Linked DNA regions of Nonomuraea africana. The protein of the gene in region 2 interacts with the protein of the main gene of each other region in a pairwise test. Links are inferred from orthologs where the notes say so. Each region holds a gene or a part of one and is shown on either strand. Other genes may lie near its edges.

Region 1 (5,452 bases), 3.0 Mb from region 2 along the record:
CTGCTCGCGCGGCATGCCCGCGCCGCGCAGCACCTGCTCGTGCGACTCCAGGCAGCGGCCGCAGCCGTTGACCGCGGAGACCGCGAGGCACCACAGCTCGAAGTCGACCTTGTCGACGCCGGGGTTGCCGATGACGGTCATGCGCAGCCTGGCCGGCATCGTGCTGTACTGCTCGTCGCCGATGAGGTGCGTGGCCCGGTAGTACACGTTGTTCATCGCCATGATCGAGGCGGCCGCCTTGGCGGCCTTGAGCGCCTCGTCCGACAGGTTCCCGGCGGCCTCGTCGGCGATCTCGGCGATGACCCGCGGCGACCTGGTGGCCATCGCGCACGCCAGCGCCGCGCCCCACAGCTGCTGGTCGGTCAGCGACGACGTCGTCGTGACCGAGCCCAGGTTGAGCTTGGTGTCCTTGGCGTAGTCGGGCAGCGCCGCCTTCAGGTTGTCAACGCTCATGCGCCCAGCAGCGCCTTCGCGTCGAGGCCCTTCTCGCCCTTGTTCCAGTTGCAGGGGCACAGCTCGTCGGACTGCAGCGCGTCGAGGACCCGCAGGACCTCCTTGACGTTGCGGCCGACCGAGCCGGCGGTGACCATCGCGAACTGGATCTCGTTGTTGGGGTCCACGATGAAGGTGGCGCGCTGGGCGACGCCGTCCTCGCCGAGGACGCCGAGCTCGGACGACAGCTCGCGCTTGATGTCGCTCAGCATCGGGAACGGCAGGTCGCGCAGGTCCTCGTGGTCCTTGCGCCAGGCGTGGTGGACGTACTCGGAGTCGACGGAGACACCCAGGACCTGGGCGTCACGGTCGGCGAAGTCGTCGTTGAGACGGCCGAACTCGGCGATCTCGGTGGGACAGACGAACGTGAAGTCCTTCGGCCAGAAGAACACCACGCGCCACTTGCCCTCGTAGGACTTGTGGTTGATCTCCGCGAACGCCTTGTCCGGGTCGAGGTCGACACAGGCGGTGAGCTCGTACTCGGGGAACTTGTCACCAACGGTGAGCACGTGAATATCTCCTTGGGAAGACGTCGTTGTCAGGCCACCAGAGTGCCTCACCTAGCATTGATCCGAGAAATCGAGCAGTCGGACCAATCTGAGAGGTGTTTCCTATCAGTGAGCCCGCTCCCACCCTGGCCCAGCTGCGCGCATTCCTCGCTGTAGCCGACCATCTCCACTTCAGGGAAGCGGCCACCCAGCTCCGGATGAGCCAGCCGGCGCTGTCGGCGTCGGTCTCGGCGCTGGAGGAGATCCTCGACACCCAGCTGCTCGAGCGGACCACCCGCAGGGTGCTGCTGACGCCCGCGGGCGAGCGGGTGGCCGTGCACGCCACCCGCGTGCTCGCCGCGGTCGACGACCTCATCGGGGAGGTGGCGCGCAACCGCGAGCCGTTCAGCGGGCCCGCGCACCTCGGGGTGATCCCGACGGTCGCGCCGTACGTGCTGCCCGCGCTGCTGCCGATGTTCGCCAGGCGCTTCCCGCACCTGAAGCTGACCGTGCACGAGGCCAAGACCGAGACGATCGTGGAGGAGGTCCGCGAGGGCCGGCTCGACCTGGTGCTGCTGGCGCTGCCGACCGAGACGAGCGGGCTGGTGGAGGAGCCGCTGTACGACGAGGACTTCCTGCTGGCGCTGCCCGAGGGGCATCCCCTGGCCGCCGACGACGGGCCGCTGAGCAGGGGCGCGCTGAAGGGGCTCGACATCGTGCTGCTGAACCAGGGCCACTGCCTGCGCGAGCAGGCGATCGACGTGTGCAGGGAGGTGGGCGCGCGGGCCACCGCGACCACCTACGCCACCAGCCTGCCGACGCTGGTGCAGCTGGTGGCGGGCGGGCTGGGGGTGACCCTGCTGCCCGAGTCGGCGGTGCCGGTGGAGAAGGGCAAGAGGGTACGGCTGGCGCTGCGCCGTTTCGCCCATCCCGCCCCCGGGCGGACGATCGGCCTGGCCTACCGGGCGAGCTCGGCGCGGGCGACCGAGTACGCGCAGCTGGCCAAGGCCGTCCGCGGGGCCATCAGGCAGCGGAAGCTGCCGGTGAAGGTGGTCTCCTGAGCCCGCCGGTGCGCCGGGCTCAGCCGAGCCGCTTGAGCCTGGTCACCGCCTCGTCGATGACCTCGTCCTTCTTGCAGAAGGCGAACCTGACGAAGTGCCGCCCCCGCTCGGGGTGGTCGTAGAAGACCTGGGTCGGGATCGCCACCACCCCGGCCAGCTCGGGCAGCCGCCTGGTCAGCTCGAGCCCGTCGGTGAAGCCCAGCGGCCTGATGTCGGTCTGCACGAAATAGGTGCCCGACGGCTTCAGCACCTCGAAGCCCGCCCCCGACAGCCCGCTCATGAGCCGGTCGCGCTTGCTCTGCAGCGCCGCGCGCAGCTCGGCCACCCAGGCCAGCTCCTCGCGAAGGCCATGGGCGACGGCCAGCTGCCACGGCCCGCCCGCGGTGAAGGTCAGGAACTGCTTGACGGTCTGCACCGCCCGCGTCAGCTCGGGCGGCGCGCACACCCAGCCGGTCTTCCACCCCGTGACGGAGAACGTCTTGCCCGCCGAGGAGATCATCACGGTCCGCTCGCGCATGCCCGGCAGCGTGGCGAGCGGGACGTGCGCGACGCCGTCGAAGGTGAGGTGCTCGTACACCTCGTCGGTGATCGCGATCAGGCCGCGCTCCTTGCACAGCTCGGCGATGACCGCCAGCTCCTCGGCGGTGAAGACGGTGCCCGTCGGGTTGTGCGGGGAGTTGACGAGGATCGCCCTGGTCCGCGGCGTGACGGCGGCGCGCAGCTCGTCGGGGTCGAAGGTGAAGCGGCCTTCCACGGGGCGCAGCGTGACCGCGGCGAGCCTGGCCCCCGCCAGCGCGATGGAGGCGGCGTAGGAGTCGTAGTAGGGCTCGAAGGCGATCACCTCGTCGCCCTGGTCGCACAGGGCGAGCACGGCCGCCGCGATCGCCTCGGTCGCCCCCACGGTGACCAGCACCTCACCGTCGGGATCGTAGGACAGCCCGTAGTGCCCGCTCCTGTGCTCGGACACCGCCTGCCGCAGCTGCGGCAGGCCGGGCCCCGGCGGGTACTGGTTGACGCCCGACCTGATCGCCTCCACCGCGCGGTCGAGCATCGAGGCGGGACCGTCGGTGTCAGGGAAGCCCTGCCCGAGATTGATCGATCCGGTCCGTACGGCCAGCGCGCTCATCTCGGCGAAGATGGTGGTGCCGAACTGTCGCATTCGGGAAACAAGGGGATCGCTCACGGGCCCACACTATTAGTCTCGAGAGGTGATCACCCGGGTCGCCCTCGCCCTCGCCCTCGTGTCCGCCCCCTTGACGGTGGCTCCGCCGCCGCTGGAGAGCAGGGCGTGCCCGGTCGAGGTGCCCGAAGGAACCAGGTGCGGCTTCCTGGTGGTGCCCGAGCGGCGCGACGAGCCGAGGAAGACCGTCAGGGTGGGCTACGCCGTCCACCGGTCGAAGGACCCCGCGGGCGACCCTGTGGTGTACATGAGCGGCGGGCCAGGCTCGGCCTCCATCCAGCTCACCGGCTACCTGGCGGCGCTCTTCCCCGACCGTGACGTCGTGGCCCTCGAACAGCGCGGCAGCAGGTTCTCCAAGCCCACCCTCGGCTGCCCCGAGACCGTGGCGGCGATGCTCGACCGGCTGCGCGCCCCCGCCGCCGACGTGGCCGAGGGCGCGCGCGACTGCCGCGAGCGCCATCAGCAGGCGGGTGTCGACCTGCGCGGGTACACCACCAAGGAGATCGCCGCCGACGTCGTGGACCTGCGGAAGGCACTCGGCTACCGCACGTGGAACCTGTTCGGGGTCAGCTACTCCACGAGAGTCATGGTGGACGCGGCCGCCGCCGATCCCGGTGGCACCCGCGCGCTGGTGCTCGACTCGTTCCTGCCGCAGGAGGTCTCCTGGTACGGCGACGCCGACCGCAACCTGAGCGACACGGTGACCGCGCTGGGGATCGGCGACAGGTTCGAGGCGATGGTCAGGCGGCTCAACACCGACCCCGCCGAGGTGCCGACCACCGACCCGCTGACCGGCAGGACGTTCACCGCCAGGCTGACCGGCGACGACGTGGCGACGGTGCTGGCCGAGGGGCTGCACGACGCGAGCGTGATCGCCGCGGCTCCCGCGCTGGTCGACGCGCTCGCCGAGGGGCACGACGAGCTGCTGCGCCCGCTCGCCGACCAGACCGGCCCGGGCCTGACCTCCCACGAGTTCGGGCTCTACCACGCCGTCCAGTGCCAGGACGAAGCCACATTCCCCGAAAAATCGCGACTCTTCACTGTGAACGCCGATAAAGCGGTATGCGCGGCGTGGCAGCTGCCCGTCTCCACACCCACAAAGGCCACCACGAAGGCGCCCGTGCTGGTGCTGGGCGGCCAGTACGACCCGACCACGCCGCCCAGGACCGCCAGGCCCGCCGCGGAACGGCTGCCCGGCGCCCGCTTCGTGGAGTTCGCCGGTGTGGGCCACGCGGTGTTCCTCTCGAACCGGTGCGGCGCCCGCACCATCGCCGCCTTCCTGGCCGACCCCGAGGGGTGGACTCAGCCCTGCGACCCCTCCCGGCGCGGCCTCCCCCCGGTACGGCCGGGCGACCTGCACGTCACCGGCGCCCCCTACCAGGCGATGACCGCCCCGTGGCTGGCCGCGCCGCTGGCGCTGTTCGTGCTGGCGAGCCTGGCCCAGCTGGCCGGCGGCGCCGTCAGGGGCCGGGCGCTGACCGCCTTCGCGGGACTGACGGGCCTGGCGTTCACCGGTCTGGCCGCCGACGCGGTGTGGGGGATGATGAAGGTGAACGAGACCGCGCTGGCCGTCGGCGTGCCACGGGTGCTGGAGCCGTACGGGTGGGTCGCGGTGGGCTCCGCGGTTCTCACCGCGGCGGCCTTCGCGCGCGCCCGTACAATCCCCAACATCCTGGCCACGGTCGTCGCGGCGGGGTTCCTCGTATGGTGGTGGTCCTGGTTCCTGTGACGCGCATCAGAGAGCTCGACGCGCTCCGCGGCTTCGCGGTGTGCGGGATCATGCTGGTCAACACCTGGCAGCACCACCAGGGGCCCAAGGGCGAGTGGTGGATCGACACCTTCTTCCAGGGCCGCTTCTACCCGATCTTCTCGTTGCTGTTCGGCATCAGCTTCGTGCTGGTGCTGCGCGGCTCCTCGCGGTGGGTGCTGCTGCGCAGGCTGCTGTGGCTGCTGCTGTTCGGGCTGGTCCAGCACACCTGGTACGAGGGCGAGGTGCTGACCGACTACGCGCTGTTCGGGCTCGGCGTGCTGCTGCCCGCCTCGTTCCTGTCGGCCGGGTGGCCGATCCTGGTGCTCGGCATGGCGGCGCTCGGGTGGGCGACCTGGATGGGCGGCGGCATCCTGCTCATCCCTGGGCTCTTCCTGATCGGCATGGCGCTGATGGAGCTGCGGCCCGGCCGTCGCTGGCTGCTGCCGGGGTTCGCGGTGTCGGCGGCCGTCTCGGCGGTGCT
Region 2 (6,605 bases):
CAACGACGACTACATCTGCGCGACCGCGCCGCCCGGGGGGCTGCGCTCGGCGGCGGTGCAGACCGACACGCATCCCGGGTTCATGACCGACTGGCAGACGCCGCTGATGGTGCTGTTCACCCAGAGCCAGGGCATGTCGGTGCTGCACGAGACGGTCTTCGAGAACCGCCTGGTCTACGTGCCCGCGCTGCAGGAGATGGGCTGCGAGATCGAGGTCTTCGACCAGTGCCTGGGCGGGCCCGCCTGCCGCTACCACGACACCAACGCCAAGCACTCGGCCGTGGTGCGCGGGGTGTCCAAGCTGCGCGGCGCCGACGTGATGCTGCCCGACATCAGGGCGGGGTTCTCGGCCGTGCTGGCCGCCGCGGTGGCCGACGGCACCTCCAGGCTGCGCGGCGTCCACCACATCGAGCGGGGCTATCACCAGCCGTTCGAGCAGTTCGCCTCGCTCGGTCTGAATATCCGCAGAGAAGGGTAAAGGCTGGAGGACCAGGCGTTTGGCAGGGTTGACCCGGTCGTACACCATCTGAGTGACTGTGATCAGATCCGTCGCCGGGCTGGGGTTGGCGGGGGCGCTCGGAGGTGTGCTCGCCGCGGCGGTGGCGATTCCCGCCGTCGGTGGAGCGGGGATCGCCACGCGTAACGTCGCCGCCACCTTCATCGACCTGCCTCCGGCCCCGCGCGAGGAGCCGTTGTCGCAGGTCACCACGCTGCTGGACAAGAACGGCAAGCGGTTCGCCCAGTTCTACGAGGCCAACAGGACCACCGTGCCCCTGGCGCAGGTCGCCCCCGTGATGCGCAGGGCCATCATCGCGATCGAGGACGCCCGCTTCTACGAGCACGGCGGCATGGACGTCAAGGGCACGCTGCGCGCGGTCATCACCAACACCCAGGCGGGCGGCATCAAGCAGGGCGGCTCGTCGCTCACCCAGCAGCTGGTGAAGAACATCCTGGTGGAGAACGCCGAGACCGAGAAGGAGCGGGAGGCGGCCCGCGCGCCGAACCTCTCGCGCAAGATCAGCGAGCTGCGCTACGCGCTGGCGATGGAGGAGAAGTACCGCAAGGACGAGATCCTCGAGCGGTATCTCAACATCGCCTACTTCGGGGCGGGGGCCTACGGCGTCGAGGCGGCGGCCAGGCGCTTCTTCTCCACCTCGGCGGCCAGGCTGACGCTGGCGCAGGCGGCGACGCTGGCGGGGGCGGTGCGCCTGCCGTACTCGACCGACCCTTCGCTGGGCAGGAGCCAGCAGGCGCGGCTGCGCGAGCGGCGCGACCTCGTGCTGGACCGGATGGCGGGGCTCGGCATGATCACTCACGCGACCGCGACGGCCACCAAGCGGGCGCCGCTCGACATCAGGCTGCGGCCCGAGCCCGGCGGCTGCGCCGAGAGCGCCTACCCGTACTTCTGCCTCTACGTGCAGCGCGAGCTGCTCACCAACCCCGTGTTCGGCGGCACGAGAGACGAACGGCAGCGCCGCATGGCCAGGGGCGGCCTGGTGCTGAAGACCACCCTCGACCCCGTGGCCCAGCGGGCCGCCGAGCGGGCGATCGCCGACCGGATCAGCGCCAAGGACACCGAGGTCGCGGCCGAGGCCATGGTCGAGCCGGGCTCCGGGCGTATCAGGGCCCTGGCGGCCAGCAAAAAGTTCGGCCGCAACCCGGGTGACCGGAACAACGGGCCGCGCACCACCTTCAACCTGGCGGCCGACGTGCAGCACGGCGGCGGCATGGGCTTCCAGGCCGGCTCGACGTTCAAGGTGTTCACCCTGGCCACCGCGCTCAAGCAGGGCTGGCGCTTCGACGAGGGCTTCAAGACGCCAGGGGTGTTCGTCCCCGCCGAGGGCTACCGCAACTGCGCGGGCAGACCCGTCAACGCGCCCTCCACGAGGATCTTCAACGCCAGCGGCGAGGGCAACGGCGGGCCCCACAGCCTGTCGACCGGCACCTGGAAGTCGGTGAACATCTTCTACATGATGCTGGAGCGCAGGGTCGGCCTGTGCAACGTGGTCGAGACGGCCAGGTCGCTCGGCATCTCCAGGGCGGACGGGACCCCGCTGCGGGAGGTGCCCACCTTCACGCTCGGCGTCAACGAGATGGACCCGCTCACCGTGGCCGCCGCGTTCGCCGCCTTCGGCGCCCGCGGCCGCTACTGCCGCCCCCTCGCGATCGTGGAGATCGTCGACAGGGAGGGGCTGCGCACCCACGTGCCCCCCGCCTGCGAGCAGGTGCTGGAGAGGGACGTCGCCGACGCGGTCAACCACGTGCTGTCAGGGGTGTTCTCCAAGGGCACGATGAAGGGGCAGAGCATCGGACGGCCCGCCGCGGGCAAGACCGGCACCAACAACGGCTACACCTCCGCCTGGTTCGCCGGCTACACCCCCGACCTGGCGGCGGCGGTGAGCCTGGGCGACATCCGCGGCTCCTACCGCTACCCGCTGCGCGGGGTGCGCATCGGCGACCAGTGGTACGGCCAGGTGCAGGGCGCGTCGCTGCCGGGACCGATCTGGGTGGAGTCGATGACGTCGGCGCTGCGCCACACCCGCCCGGCGTCCTTCGCCCGCCCGAACATGGCACGCTTCGGCGGCGGCTACACCCCCGGACTGTCCGAGGCCATGGCCGCGGAGAAGCGCGCCGAGAAGCGCGCGGAGGCCAGGCGCCACTTCAAGAAGCTCCGCCAGAGGTACCGCGACTACTTCCGCTGGCTACAGCGCCGCCACCGCCACTGACGCTAGCCGCCGAGGCAGGCCGGGCCGAGGAGCTCCTTGAGGTCGCCCATGAGGGCGGGCGACTGCGTCACCCGTAGCCGGTCCTCCACCCGCATGACCGTGGTCTTGGGGCCGTTGTGCACCTGGAGGTGCACCTCGGAGGTGCCGGGGTGGGTGACGAGGATCTCCTTCAGCCGGCCGACCACCGGCGGGGTGCAGCGGCTCAGCGGCAGGCTGACCAGCAGCGGGCCACCCGACTCGACGGTGAGGTCGGGCGCCGTCACCTCCATCGCGATGATCTTGGCGACGTCTTCGCGCTTGTCGATGCGGCCCTTGACGAAGACGATGGCGTCCTCGGCGAGGATCGTCGAGCACAGCTGGTACGCCGACGGGAAGATCATCACCTCGATGGCGCCTTCGAGGTCCTCCAGCTGGGTCAGCACCCAGGTGTCGCCCTTCTTGGTGACCTTGCGCTGCACGCCCGACAGGATGCCGCCGACCGTGACGACCTGACCGTCGGCCCGGCTCTCGTCCTGCAGCGCGGCGATCGAGCAGTCGGCCCCCGAGGCCAGGATGTGCTCCACGCCGAACAGCGGGTGGTCGGAGACGTAGAGGCCGAGCATCTCGCGCTCGAACTGCAGCAGCGTGTTCTTGTCCCACTCGCCCAGGGGGACCTGCACGTCGAAGGTCTGATCTTCGCCGCCGTCGACGGCGCCGAACAGGGAGTCCTGGCCGATGGCCTCGTTCTTCTTGATGTCGATGATCGCGTCGACGGCCTGCTCGTGCACCATGACCAGGCCCTTGCGGACGTGGCCGAGGGAGTCGAAGGCACCCGCCTTGATCAGCGACTCGATCACCCGCTTGTTGCAGACGATCGCGGGGACCTTGCGCAGGAAGTCCTTGAAGTCGGCGAAGCGGCCCTTCTCCTTGCGGGCGGTGATGATGCCGTCGACGACGTTGCCGCCCACGTTGCGGACGGCCGACAGGCCGAATCGGATGTCGGTGCCCCGCGGGGTGAAGTCGAAGTCGGAGTCGTTGACGTCCGGCGGGAAGACCTTGATGCCCATGCGGCGGCACTCGTTGAGGTAGAGCGCCGACTTGTCCTTGTCGTCCTTGACGCTCGACAGCAGGGCGGCCATGTAGGCGGCCGGGTAGTTGGCCTTGAGATAGGCGGTCCAGTAAGCGACCAGGCCGTAGCCCGCGGTGTGGGCCTTGTTGAAGGCGTAGTCGGAGAAGGGCAGCAGGATGTCCCAGAGGGCCTTGATGGCGGCGGCGGAGAAGCCGTTCTCCCGCATGCCCTTCTCGAAGAACTCGTACTGCTTGTCCAGCTCGGACTTCTTCTTCTTGCCCATCGCGCGGCGCAGCAGGTCGGCGCCGCCGAGCGAGTAGCCGGCGACCTTCTGCGCGATCGCCATGACCTGCTCCTGATAGACGATCAGGCCGTAGGTCGTGTCGAGGATCTCCTTGAGCGGCTCTTCCAGCTCCGGGTGGATCGGGGTGATCTCCTGCTGGCCGTTCTTGCGCAGCGCGTAGTTGGTGTGGGAGTTGGCGCCCATCGGGCCCGGCCGGTAGAGCGCGAGGGCCGCGGAGATGTCCTCGAAGTTGTCGGGGCGCATCAGGCGCATCAGCGAGCGCATGCCGCCGCCGTCGAGCTGGAAGATGCCCAGCGTGTCGCCGCGGGCCAGCAGCTCGTAGGTCTTGACGTCGTCGAGCGGCAGGTCGAGCAGCTCGATCTTCTCGCCGGTGGTGAGCTCGATGGCCTTCAGGCAGTCGTCGATGATCGTGAGGTTGCGCAGGCCCAGGAAGTCCATCTTCAGCAGGCCGAGCGTCTCGCAGGTCGGGTAGTCGAACTGCGTGATGATCGCGCCGTCGGAGTCGCGGCGCATGATGGGGATGTAGTCGGTGAGCACCTCGGCGGACATGATGACGCCCGCGGCGTGCACGCCGGTCTGCCTGATCAGGCCCTCCAGGCCCCTGCCGAGGTCCATCGTCGCCTTGACGTCGACGTCTTCCTCGTAGAGCCTGCGCAGCTCGCCGGCCTCGGCGTAGCGCGGGTGGTCCTTGTCGAAGATGCCCGCCAGCGGGATGTCCTTGCCCATCACCGCGGGAGGGAAGGCCTTGGAGACCTTGTCACCGAGCGCGTAGGGGTAGCCGAGGACGCGGCCCGCGTCCTTGATGGCGGCCTTCGCCTTGATGGTGCCGAAGGTGGCGATCATGGCGACCTTGTCGGCGCCCCACTTCTCGGTGACGTAGCGGATCACGTCGGCGCGCCTGCGCTCGTCGAAGTCGATGTCGACGTCGGGCATGGAGACGCGCTCGGGGTTGAGGAAGCGCTCGAAGATCAGGCCATGGGGGATCGGGTCGAGGTCGGTGATGCCCAGCGCGTAGGCGACCAGCGAACCGGCGGCCGAACCACGGCCGGGGCCCACGCGGATGCCGTTGTTCTTGGCCCACATGATGAAGTCGGCGACCACGAGGAAGTAGCTCGGGAAGCCCATCTGGATGATGACCCCGAGCTCCTTCTCGGCCCAGGCGCGGTGCTCCTCGTCGATCCCGTTGGGGAAGCGCCGCTCCAGGCCCTTCCACACCTCCTGGCGGAAGAACTCCTCCTCGGTCATCCCTTCGGGGACGGGGAAGGTCGGCATGAGGTTCTTGAACTCGAAGAACCCGGTGGGATCGACCTTCTCGGCCACGAGCAGCGTGTTGCGGCAGCCCTCGAGCCAGAGGTCGGAGGAGTCGACCGCGCGCATCTCGTCGGCGTTCTTGATGTAGTAGCCGGAGCCGTCGAAGCGGAAGCGGTCGGGGTCGGACAGCTGCTTGCCCGTCTGGATGCACAGCAGGGCGTCGTGGGAGGCGGCGTCGGACTCGTAGGTGTAGTGCGAGTCGTTGGTGACCAGCGGCGGGATGGCCAGTTCCTTGCTGATCCTGGTCAGCCCGTCGCGGACCCTGCGCTCGATGTCGAGACCGTGGTCCATGATCTCGAGGAAGTAGTTGTCGCGGCCGAAGATCTCCTGGTATCTCGCCGCGGCCTTGACCGCCTCGTCGTACTGGCCGAGGCGCAGCCTGGTCTGCACCTCGCCCGAGGGGCAGCCGGTGGTGGCCATGAGGCCCTCGGAGTGCTCGGCGAGGATCTCGGCGTCCATGCGCGCCCACTTGCGCACGAAGCCCTCGGTGTAGGCGCGGGAGGACAGCCGCATCAGGTTGTGCAGGCCCGCCTTGTTGCGCGCCCAGATCGTCATGTGGGTGTAGTAGCCGCCGGCGGAGACGTCGTCCTTCTTCTGGTGCGGCTCGCCCCACAGCACGGGCTTCTTGTTCTGCCGCAGCTCGGGCGCGACGTAGGCCTCGATGCCGATGATCGGCTTGATGCCCGCGCCGGTGGCCTGCTTGTAGAAGTCGTAGGCGCCGTGCATGTTGCCGTGGTCGGTGATGGCGATGGCGGGCATGCCGAGTTCGCCGACCTGTTTGAACATCTGCTTGAGGCGCGCGGCCCCGTCCAGCATGGAGTACTCGGTATGCACGTGCAGGTGTACAAACGAGTCGCTGGACGACATGGAGCGGCGCCTCCTCGATCGAGACCGGATGTGCAGGCTCTGAGCCTAGTGGCCCGCACCGACTTTTCCGGCCCGCGCCACCAGCCTCTGACGAGGTGTACGGCCTCGGCTACAGACTGCACGACGTGCCCCGAAAACGCACTCCACCTGCACGGATACCGTGTCCGTGACGAAGCGGAAACGCTGCGCGCACACCCTCTCTGGAGCGCGGTCAGCGCTCCTCGGCCAGCCGCAGCCCCGCCTCGATCACCGCGTTCATGATCGGCGCCAGCCGCTCCTCGCCCAGCTTGGGAGCGCGCAGCGCCATCGCCGCCACGAGCTGACGCTCGCGCTCCATGTCGCGCCCGGC
Region 3 (5,342 bases), 4.0 Mb from region 2 along the record:
GCTACTCCCGCGAGCGCAGGCCCCGAAGTGCAGCCCGTCGTCGTCGTCGATGACGGTGAAGGCCCCCGCCACCCCCGCCGGGTAGCCGAGGGCGACCTCGGCCTGCGTGCCGTACAGGGAGATCTCCTCCACGCGGCCGACGCGGACGCCGGCGACGCGCACGTCGTCGCTGCCAGCAGGCGCTCGCTATTGTTCGACATGCTCGGGACGTCGCGCAGCAGGCGGTCGATCCGGTCGCGCTCGCCGGTGACGGTCGTGCCGAGAGCGGCGCTGGCCATGGGGCCCAGTTGCAACCCCGCGGACGGCACGCGACTCGCCCAGCAGCCGCCGCACCTCCGCGCGGTAGCGGAGGGCCACGGGCAGCGCCTTCAGCGCCCGTAGGCGAACTCGCCCAGCCTGTTCACGCCGCCGCCGCGCTGATGAGGAAGTTCTCGGCGAAGAGGGCCATCGCCGAGAACACCACCGTCTGGTTGACCGCGTCGCCCACGCCCTTGGGCCTCCCCGCGGCGCTGAGGCCCTTGTAGGAGGCGATGAGCCCGGCTGTACACCCCGAGAAGACCAGCGCCTTGCCCTCGGCCGTCCACGGGGCCGACAGGCGCGCCAGCGCGCTGAACGACTGCAGGTAGGCGCCGGGCGAGCCGCCCTGGGCGAGCACGCTGAAGGAGTGGCCCGCCACCAGCCCGACCACCCTGACGAGGCCGTTGAGCAGCGGCGTCACCAGCGCGCACGCCGCGACGCGGGGGACCACGAGCCGGTGCAGCGGGTCGATGCCCAACACCCGCATCGCGTCGATCTCCTCGCGGATCACGCGCGCGCCGAGGTCGGCGCAGAGCGCGCTGCCGGCCGCGCCCGCGATCACGACCGAACTCGCTTCGCGCACGAGGGCGAGCACGGCCGTCCCACCGGTGAAGGACTGGGCGCCGAACTGGCGGATGAGGTTGCCGGACTGCAGCGCCGGCACCGCGCCGAACGGGATCGCGACCAGCGCGGTCGGCAGTTCGCTCACGCTGACGATGAACCACGCCTGCTGCAGGAACTCCCGCCGGTGGAACGGCCGCCTGAGCGCCGCCCTGGCGGTGTCACCTGCGTGCGCCACGAACCCGACCCATCACCGTGCGCACGCGAACGCGGAGAGTAGTCGCTCCAGGGCTGCGACCAGGGCGCTCGGCAGGTGGACATGGGTCAGTGCACGCCGTTCATGTGCGCGTTGACCAGCCGGGGGTACTCCTCCAGCCAGTTGCGGCCGCGCTCGTCGACGAAGGAGCCCTGCGGCGGGATCACCCCGTTGGCGGCCAGCCACGAGCCCGGCGCCTTCTGCGTGCGGCGGATCACGTTGCCGCTGGGCATCAGCTGCGGCGGGATGGGCGGCAGTGCGCCGGGGTCGTGGCCCAGCTGCGCCTCGGCCTCCAGCTCGGAGACGTCCTTCTCCTCCGACATGCCGATCGGGCCGTGCCTGCGGGCGTTGAGGAACTGCCTGACCACCGGCTCGTCGCTGGACAGCAGCATCTCGCGGGGGCCGAACATCACCAGCTCGCGCCTGAACAGCAGCCCGATGTCGTCGGGCACCGTGCGGGCGGTGTTGATGTCGTGGGTGACGATGAGGAAGGTCGCCTCGATCTCGGCGTTGAGGTCGACGATCAGCTGGTTGAGGTAGGAGGTGCGGACCGGGTCGAGGCCGGAGTCGGGCTCGTCGAACAGGATGATCTCGGGATCGAGCACGAGCGCCCTGGCCAGGCCCGCGCGCTTGCGCATGCCGCCCGAGATCTCGCCCGGCAGCTTGCTCTCGGCGCCGAGCAGGCCGACCAGCTCCATCTTCTCCATGACGATCTGGCGGATCTGCGTCTCGCTCTTCTTGGTGTGCTCGCGCAGCGGGAAGGCGATGTTGTCGTAGAGGCTGAGCGAGCCGAACAGCGCGCCGTCCTGGAAGAGCACGCCGAACAGCCTGCGCAGCTCGTAGAGCTTGTTCTCGCTGCAGTTGGCCAGGTCGTAGCCGTCGATCCAGATGTGACCGCGCTCGGGCCGCAGCAGGCCGACGAGGGTCTTGAGGAAGACGGACTTGCCGGTGCCGGAGGGGCCGAGCAGCACCGAGATCTCGCCGGCGGGGAGCGTCAGCGAGACGTCCTCCCAGATGACCTGCCTGCCGAACGACTTCGTCAGCCCATCGACCACGACCTCGACGCCCACTGGTCACCTTCCAGTCGCCGGTGGTAACGAGACGAACACTGTATCTACGCACGATCGTCGTAGGGAGCTTCCCGCGAATTGGACTCCATTCCAATAGTCCTCCGGGATTGTTACTGGCCGGTTATGTGCGGGAGCTCAGGGCCATACCGACGCTGACGCTCCAGGGGCACTCTGATCTTTGTCCTGCGGGCGGACGCGAAAAAGAGCGGAACCCACCCGGCACCAGGGTGGTGTTCCGCTCTTTTCAGAAGAGACGCGCCGTCTTACTTGACGGTGACGGTGGCGCCGGCGCCCTCGAGGGCAGCCTTGGCCTTCTCCGCCTGCTCCTTGTTGACCTTGGCGTCGAAGACAGGCTTCGGAGCGCCGTCGACCAGGTCCTTGGCCTCCTTCAGGCCGAGGGAGGTCAGCGCGCGGATCTCCTTGATGACCTGGATCTTCTTGTCGCCGGCGGCCTCGAGGATGACGTCGAACTCGTCCTGCTCCGCAGCCTCTTCAGCCGGAGCGGCGCCGACCGGGCCGGCGGCGGCAACGGCGACCGGGGCGGCAGCCTTGACGTCGAAGGTGTCCTCGAAGAGCTTCACGAACTCGGACAGCTCGAGGAGGGTCATCTCCTTGAACGCGTCGAGCAGCTCGTCGGTGCTGAGCTTCGCCATGATGTTTCCTCCGTATGGATCTTGCTAAGTGGTGAAACGGGACCGCGGTGAAGTTGCGGCAATCCCCGGTCTTACTCGCCAGCCTCTTCGCGCTTGGCGCGAAGGGCTTCGGCCAGCTGAGCCATGTTGGTGGGCAGCGCGGCGAACACGGCGGCAGCAGCGGACTGCTTCGCCTTCATCGCACCGGCCAGCTTCGCGAGGAGAACCTCACGGGACTCGAGGTCAGCGAGCTTGGTGATCTCAGCGGCGTCGAGGGCCTTGCCCTCCATGAAGCCGCCCTTGATCACCAGAAGGGGATTGGCCTTGGCGAAGTCACGCAGACCCTTCGCGGCCTCGACGACGTCGCCCGTGACGAAGGCAACGGCGGTCGGGCCGACCAGCAGGTCGTCGAGACCAGTCACGCCGGCCTCGGTGGCCGCGATCTTGGTCAGGGTGTTCTTCGCCACGGCGAACTTCGCGTTCCCACCGAGCGCAATACGCAGCTGCTTGAGCTGCGCGACGGTGAGACCGCGGTACTCGGTCAGAACGGCGGCGCTGCTGCCCTCGAACTCGCTCTTGAGCTCGGCAACCGCTGTCGCCTTATCCGCCCTCGCCATGGGCCTCCTTCCAGATGTGCCGCCGGCGAAGGTCTCTGAACATGAAACAAGCCCCGGCGCAGGCGCACGGGGCTCACCCATGTGGAATCCACACGGAAGAACTTCGCATCTCACCTACGCGGGCCGTCCACGATGTGGATCCTTCGGTCACCGGGCCTTGAGGCACCCAGCAACGACCGGCGGTCTTTGGCAAGCACCAGAATAGGGGGCGATTCGTCAAGATGCCAAATCGCCCCCCGCTGGAGTCAGTTTCCGCCGTGCTTGGGCAGGTCGCCCACCTGCTCGGCGGGCGGCGCGACGATGGAGACCGGCTCGTTGAAGCCCTTGAAGAACAGGTTGGCGTTGAACGTGGCGCCCTTCTCCGCGCCGGTCATCGCCAGCTTGCGCGGCAGGCCGTCCGCGCCGACCCAGATGTCGAACGTGACGTCCTTGAGCTCGGCCATGTGCTTCTTGGCCTGCTCCTGCTTGTCGGCGGGCAGTTGCTGCACGGCCGCGTCCACCGGGAACGTGCCGCTGTAGTGGGTGGTGTCGACGCCGCCCACGGCCTCGGTGCCGACCTGCTTGACGTTCTGGGAGGCGGTGACCAGCTTGGTGACGTTCGCCAGGTCGAACTGCTGGACCTGCTCGAGGTACCTGCTCGCGTCACCGCCGGCCGCCTCGTTCAGCGACACCTTGATCCACGGCTTGGTGGCGCCGAGCATCTGGTTCAGCGCCTCGACACGCAGGTAGACGTGGTCGCCCTGCAGTACGGCCCGCGCCCCGCCCGGCAGGCTCTTCCCGCCGAAGTTGGCGCTGTCGAGGGTCAGGTCGGCGGCGAGCTGGGGCTTGCTCTGGTAGATCATCCGCCCCTGGACCTTGCCCGAGCCCTCCTGCGGGTCCGTCACGTCCACGACGGCGTCCACGGTGTAGCTCGTGACCTCCTGTGTCTTCTGCGCGGCCTGCTCCAGGACCTCGGCGGCGGCCAGGTTCACCTGGATGGGCACCGCCCCGGACGCGGTCGCTCCTGTCGATCCACAACCGGCGACCGCGACCAGGGCGGCGGCGCCCGTCGCGACGGCGGCGAGAGTAATCCTGCGCTTCAGCATGATTCCGACACTACGTCGCCGAAGCCTTCCCGGCGCACAGGGATGACCCCGAGATAACCCTGAGTCCACTTCCTCCCTGTATATGTCTTTAATCCCATATGACAGCGAAAGACCCCCGCAGGAAGCCCTGCGGGGGTCTTTCGGAAGAGCGGGATCAGCCCTCGAGCTCGGCGGTCATCGCGCGAGTCACGTTGGGGTCGACCGGGACACCCGGACCCATCGTGGTGGAGAAGGTGACCTTCTTGACGTAACGCCCCTTGGCCGCGGACGGCTTGAGACGCAGCACCTCGTCAAGGGCCGCGGCGTAGTTCTCGATGAGCTGGCGCTCACCGAACGACGTCTTGCCGATGATGAAGTGCAGGTTCGCCTGACGGTCGGTGCGGAACTCGATCTTGCCGCCCTTGATCTCCGTCACGGCCTTGGCCACGTCCGGGGTCACGGTGCCGGTCTTCGGGTTCGGCATGAGACCACGCGGGCCGAGGACACGGCCCAGGCGGCCGACCTTGCCCATCAGGTCGGGGGTGGCGACGACGGCGTCGAACTCGTTGAGCCTGTTGCCCTTGGCGATGTCGTCGATGAGCTCGTCGGCGCCGATGATGTCGGCGCCGGCCTCGCGGGCAGCCTCGGCACGGTCACCGGTCGCGAAGACCAGGACCCGGGCGGTCTTACCGGTGCCGTGCGGGAGGTTGACCGTGCCGCGCACGATCTGGTCGGCCTTGCGAGGGTCGACACCCAGCCGCAGCGCCACCTCGACGGTGGCGTCGAACTTGGTGGTGGAGGTCGCCTTGGCCAGCTTCGCGGCCTCGGCGGGGGTGTAGAGCTTG

Evidence for each region. Proteins that work in one complex are often made in the same cells at the same time.
Region 1: the proteins of dnaE (region 2) and H4W81_RS06320 interact in binary tests that used the Escherichia coli proteins (3 or more experiments, as listed by UniProt). The link is inferred for Nonomuraea africana from one-to-one orthologs.
Region 3: the proteins of dnaE (region 2) and rplL interact in binary tests that used the Escherichia coli proteins (3 or more experiments, as listed by UniProt). The link is inferred for Nonomuraea africana from one-to-one orthologs.

Annotation. Positions count from the first base shown.
Region 1 is NZ_JADBEF010000001.1:1,387,194-1,392,645, reverse strand. Bases 1,143-4,066 are described here. They hold H4W81_RS06320 (pyridoxal phosphate-dependent aminotransferase), read right to left. Parts: upstream 3,225-4,066; coding sequence 2,061-3,224; downstream 1,143-2,060. Other genes in these bases: H4W81_RS06315 (alpha/beta fold hydrolase), read left to right, coding at 3,250-4,066; H4W81_RS06325 (LysR substrate-binding domain-containing protein), read left to right, coding at 1,143-2,041. In the rest of the region: alkylhydroperoxidase, AhpD family, read right to left, coding at 1-453; H4W81_RS06330 (peroxiredoxin), read right to left, coding at 450-1,001; more of H4W81_RS06325, read left to right, coding at 1,097-1,142; more of H4W81_RS06315, read left to right, coding at 4,067-4,950; H4W81_RS49170 (DUF418 domain-containing protein), read left to right, coding at 4,947-5,452. UniProt on the Escherichia coli protein: Shows aminotransferase activity with methionine and histidine as substrates, and to a lesser extent also with phenylalanine.
Region 2 is NZ_JADBEF010000001.1:4,364,694-4,371,298, forward strand. Bases 2,529-6,605 are described here. They hold dnaE (DNA polymerase III subunit alpha), read right to left. Parts: upstream 6,257-6,605; coding sequence 2,729-6,256; downstream 2,529-2,728. Other genes in these bases: H4W81_RS20610 (transglycosylase domain-containing protein), read left to right, coding at 2,529-2,726; H4W81_RS47395 (chorismate mutase), read right to left, coding at 6,468-6,605. Also shown: murA (UDP-N-acetylglucosamine 1-carboxyvinyltransferase), read left to right, coding at 1-478; more of H4W81_RS20610, read left to right, coding at 531-2,528. UniProt on the Escherichia coli protein: DNA polymerase III is a complex, multichain enzyme responsible for most of the replicative synthesis in bacteria. This DNA polymerase also exhibits 3' to 5' exonuclease activity. The alpha chain is the DNA polymerase catalytic subunit.
Region 3 is NZ_JADBEF010000001.1:8,380,970-8,386,311, reverse strand. The notes cover bases 1,143-3,956. They hold rplL (50S ribosomal protein L7/L12), read right to left. Parts: upstream 2,838-3,956; coding sequence 2,448-2,837; downstream 1,143-2,447. Other genes in these bases: H4W81_RS40200 (SCO4651 family lipoprotein), read right to left, coding at 3,679-3,956; rplJ (50S ribosomal protein L10), read right to left, coding at 2,909-3,433; H4W81_RS40215 (ABC transporter ATP-binding protein), read right to left, coding at 1,183-2,184. Outside these bases: H4W81_RS40225 (hypothetical protein), read right to left, coding at 1-162; H4W81_RS40220 (MlaE family ABC transporter permease), read right to left, coding at 401-1,096; more of H4W81_RS40200, read right to left, coding at 3,957-4,518; rplA (50S ribosomal protein L1), read right to left, coding at 4,673-5,342. UniProt on the Escherichia coli protein: The binding site for several of the GTPase factors involved in protein synthesis (IF-2, EF-Tu, EF-G and RF3). Is thus essential for accurate translation.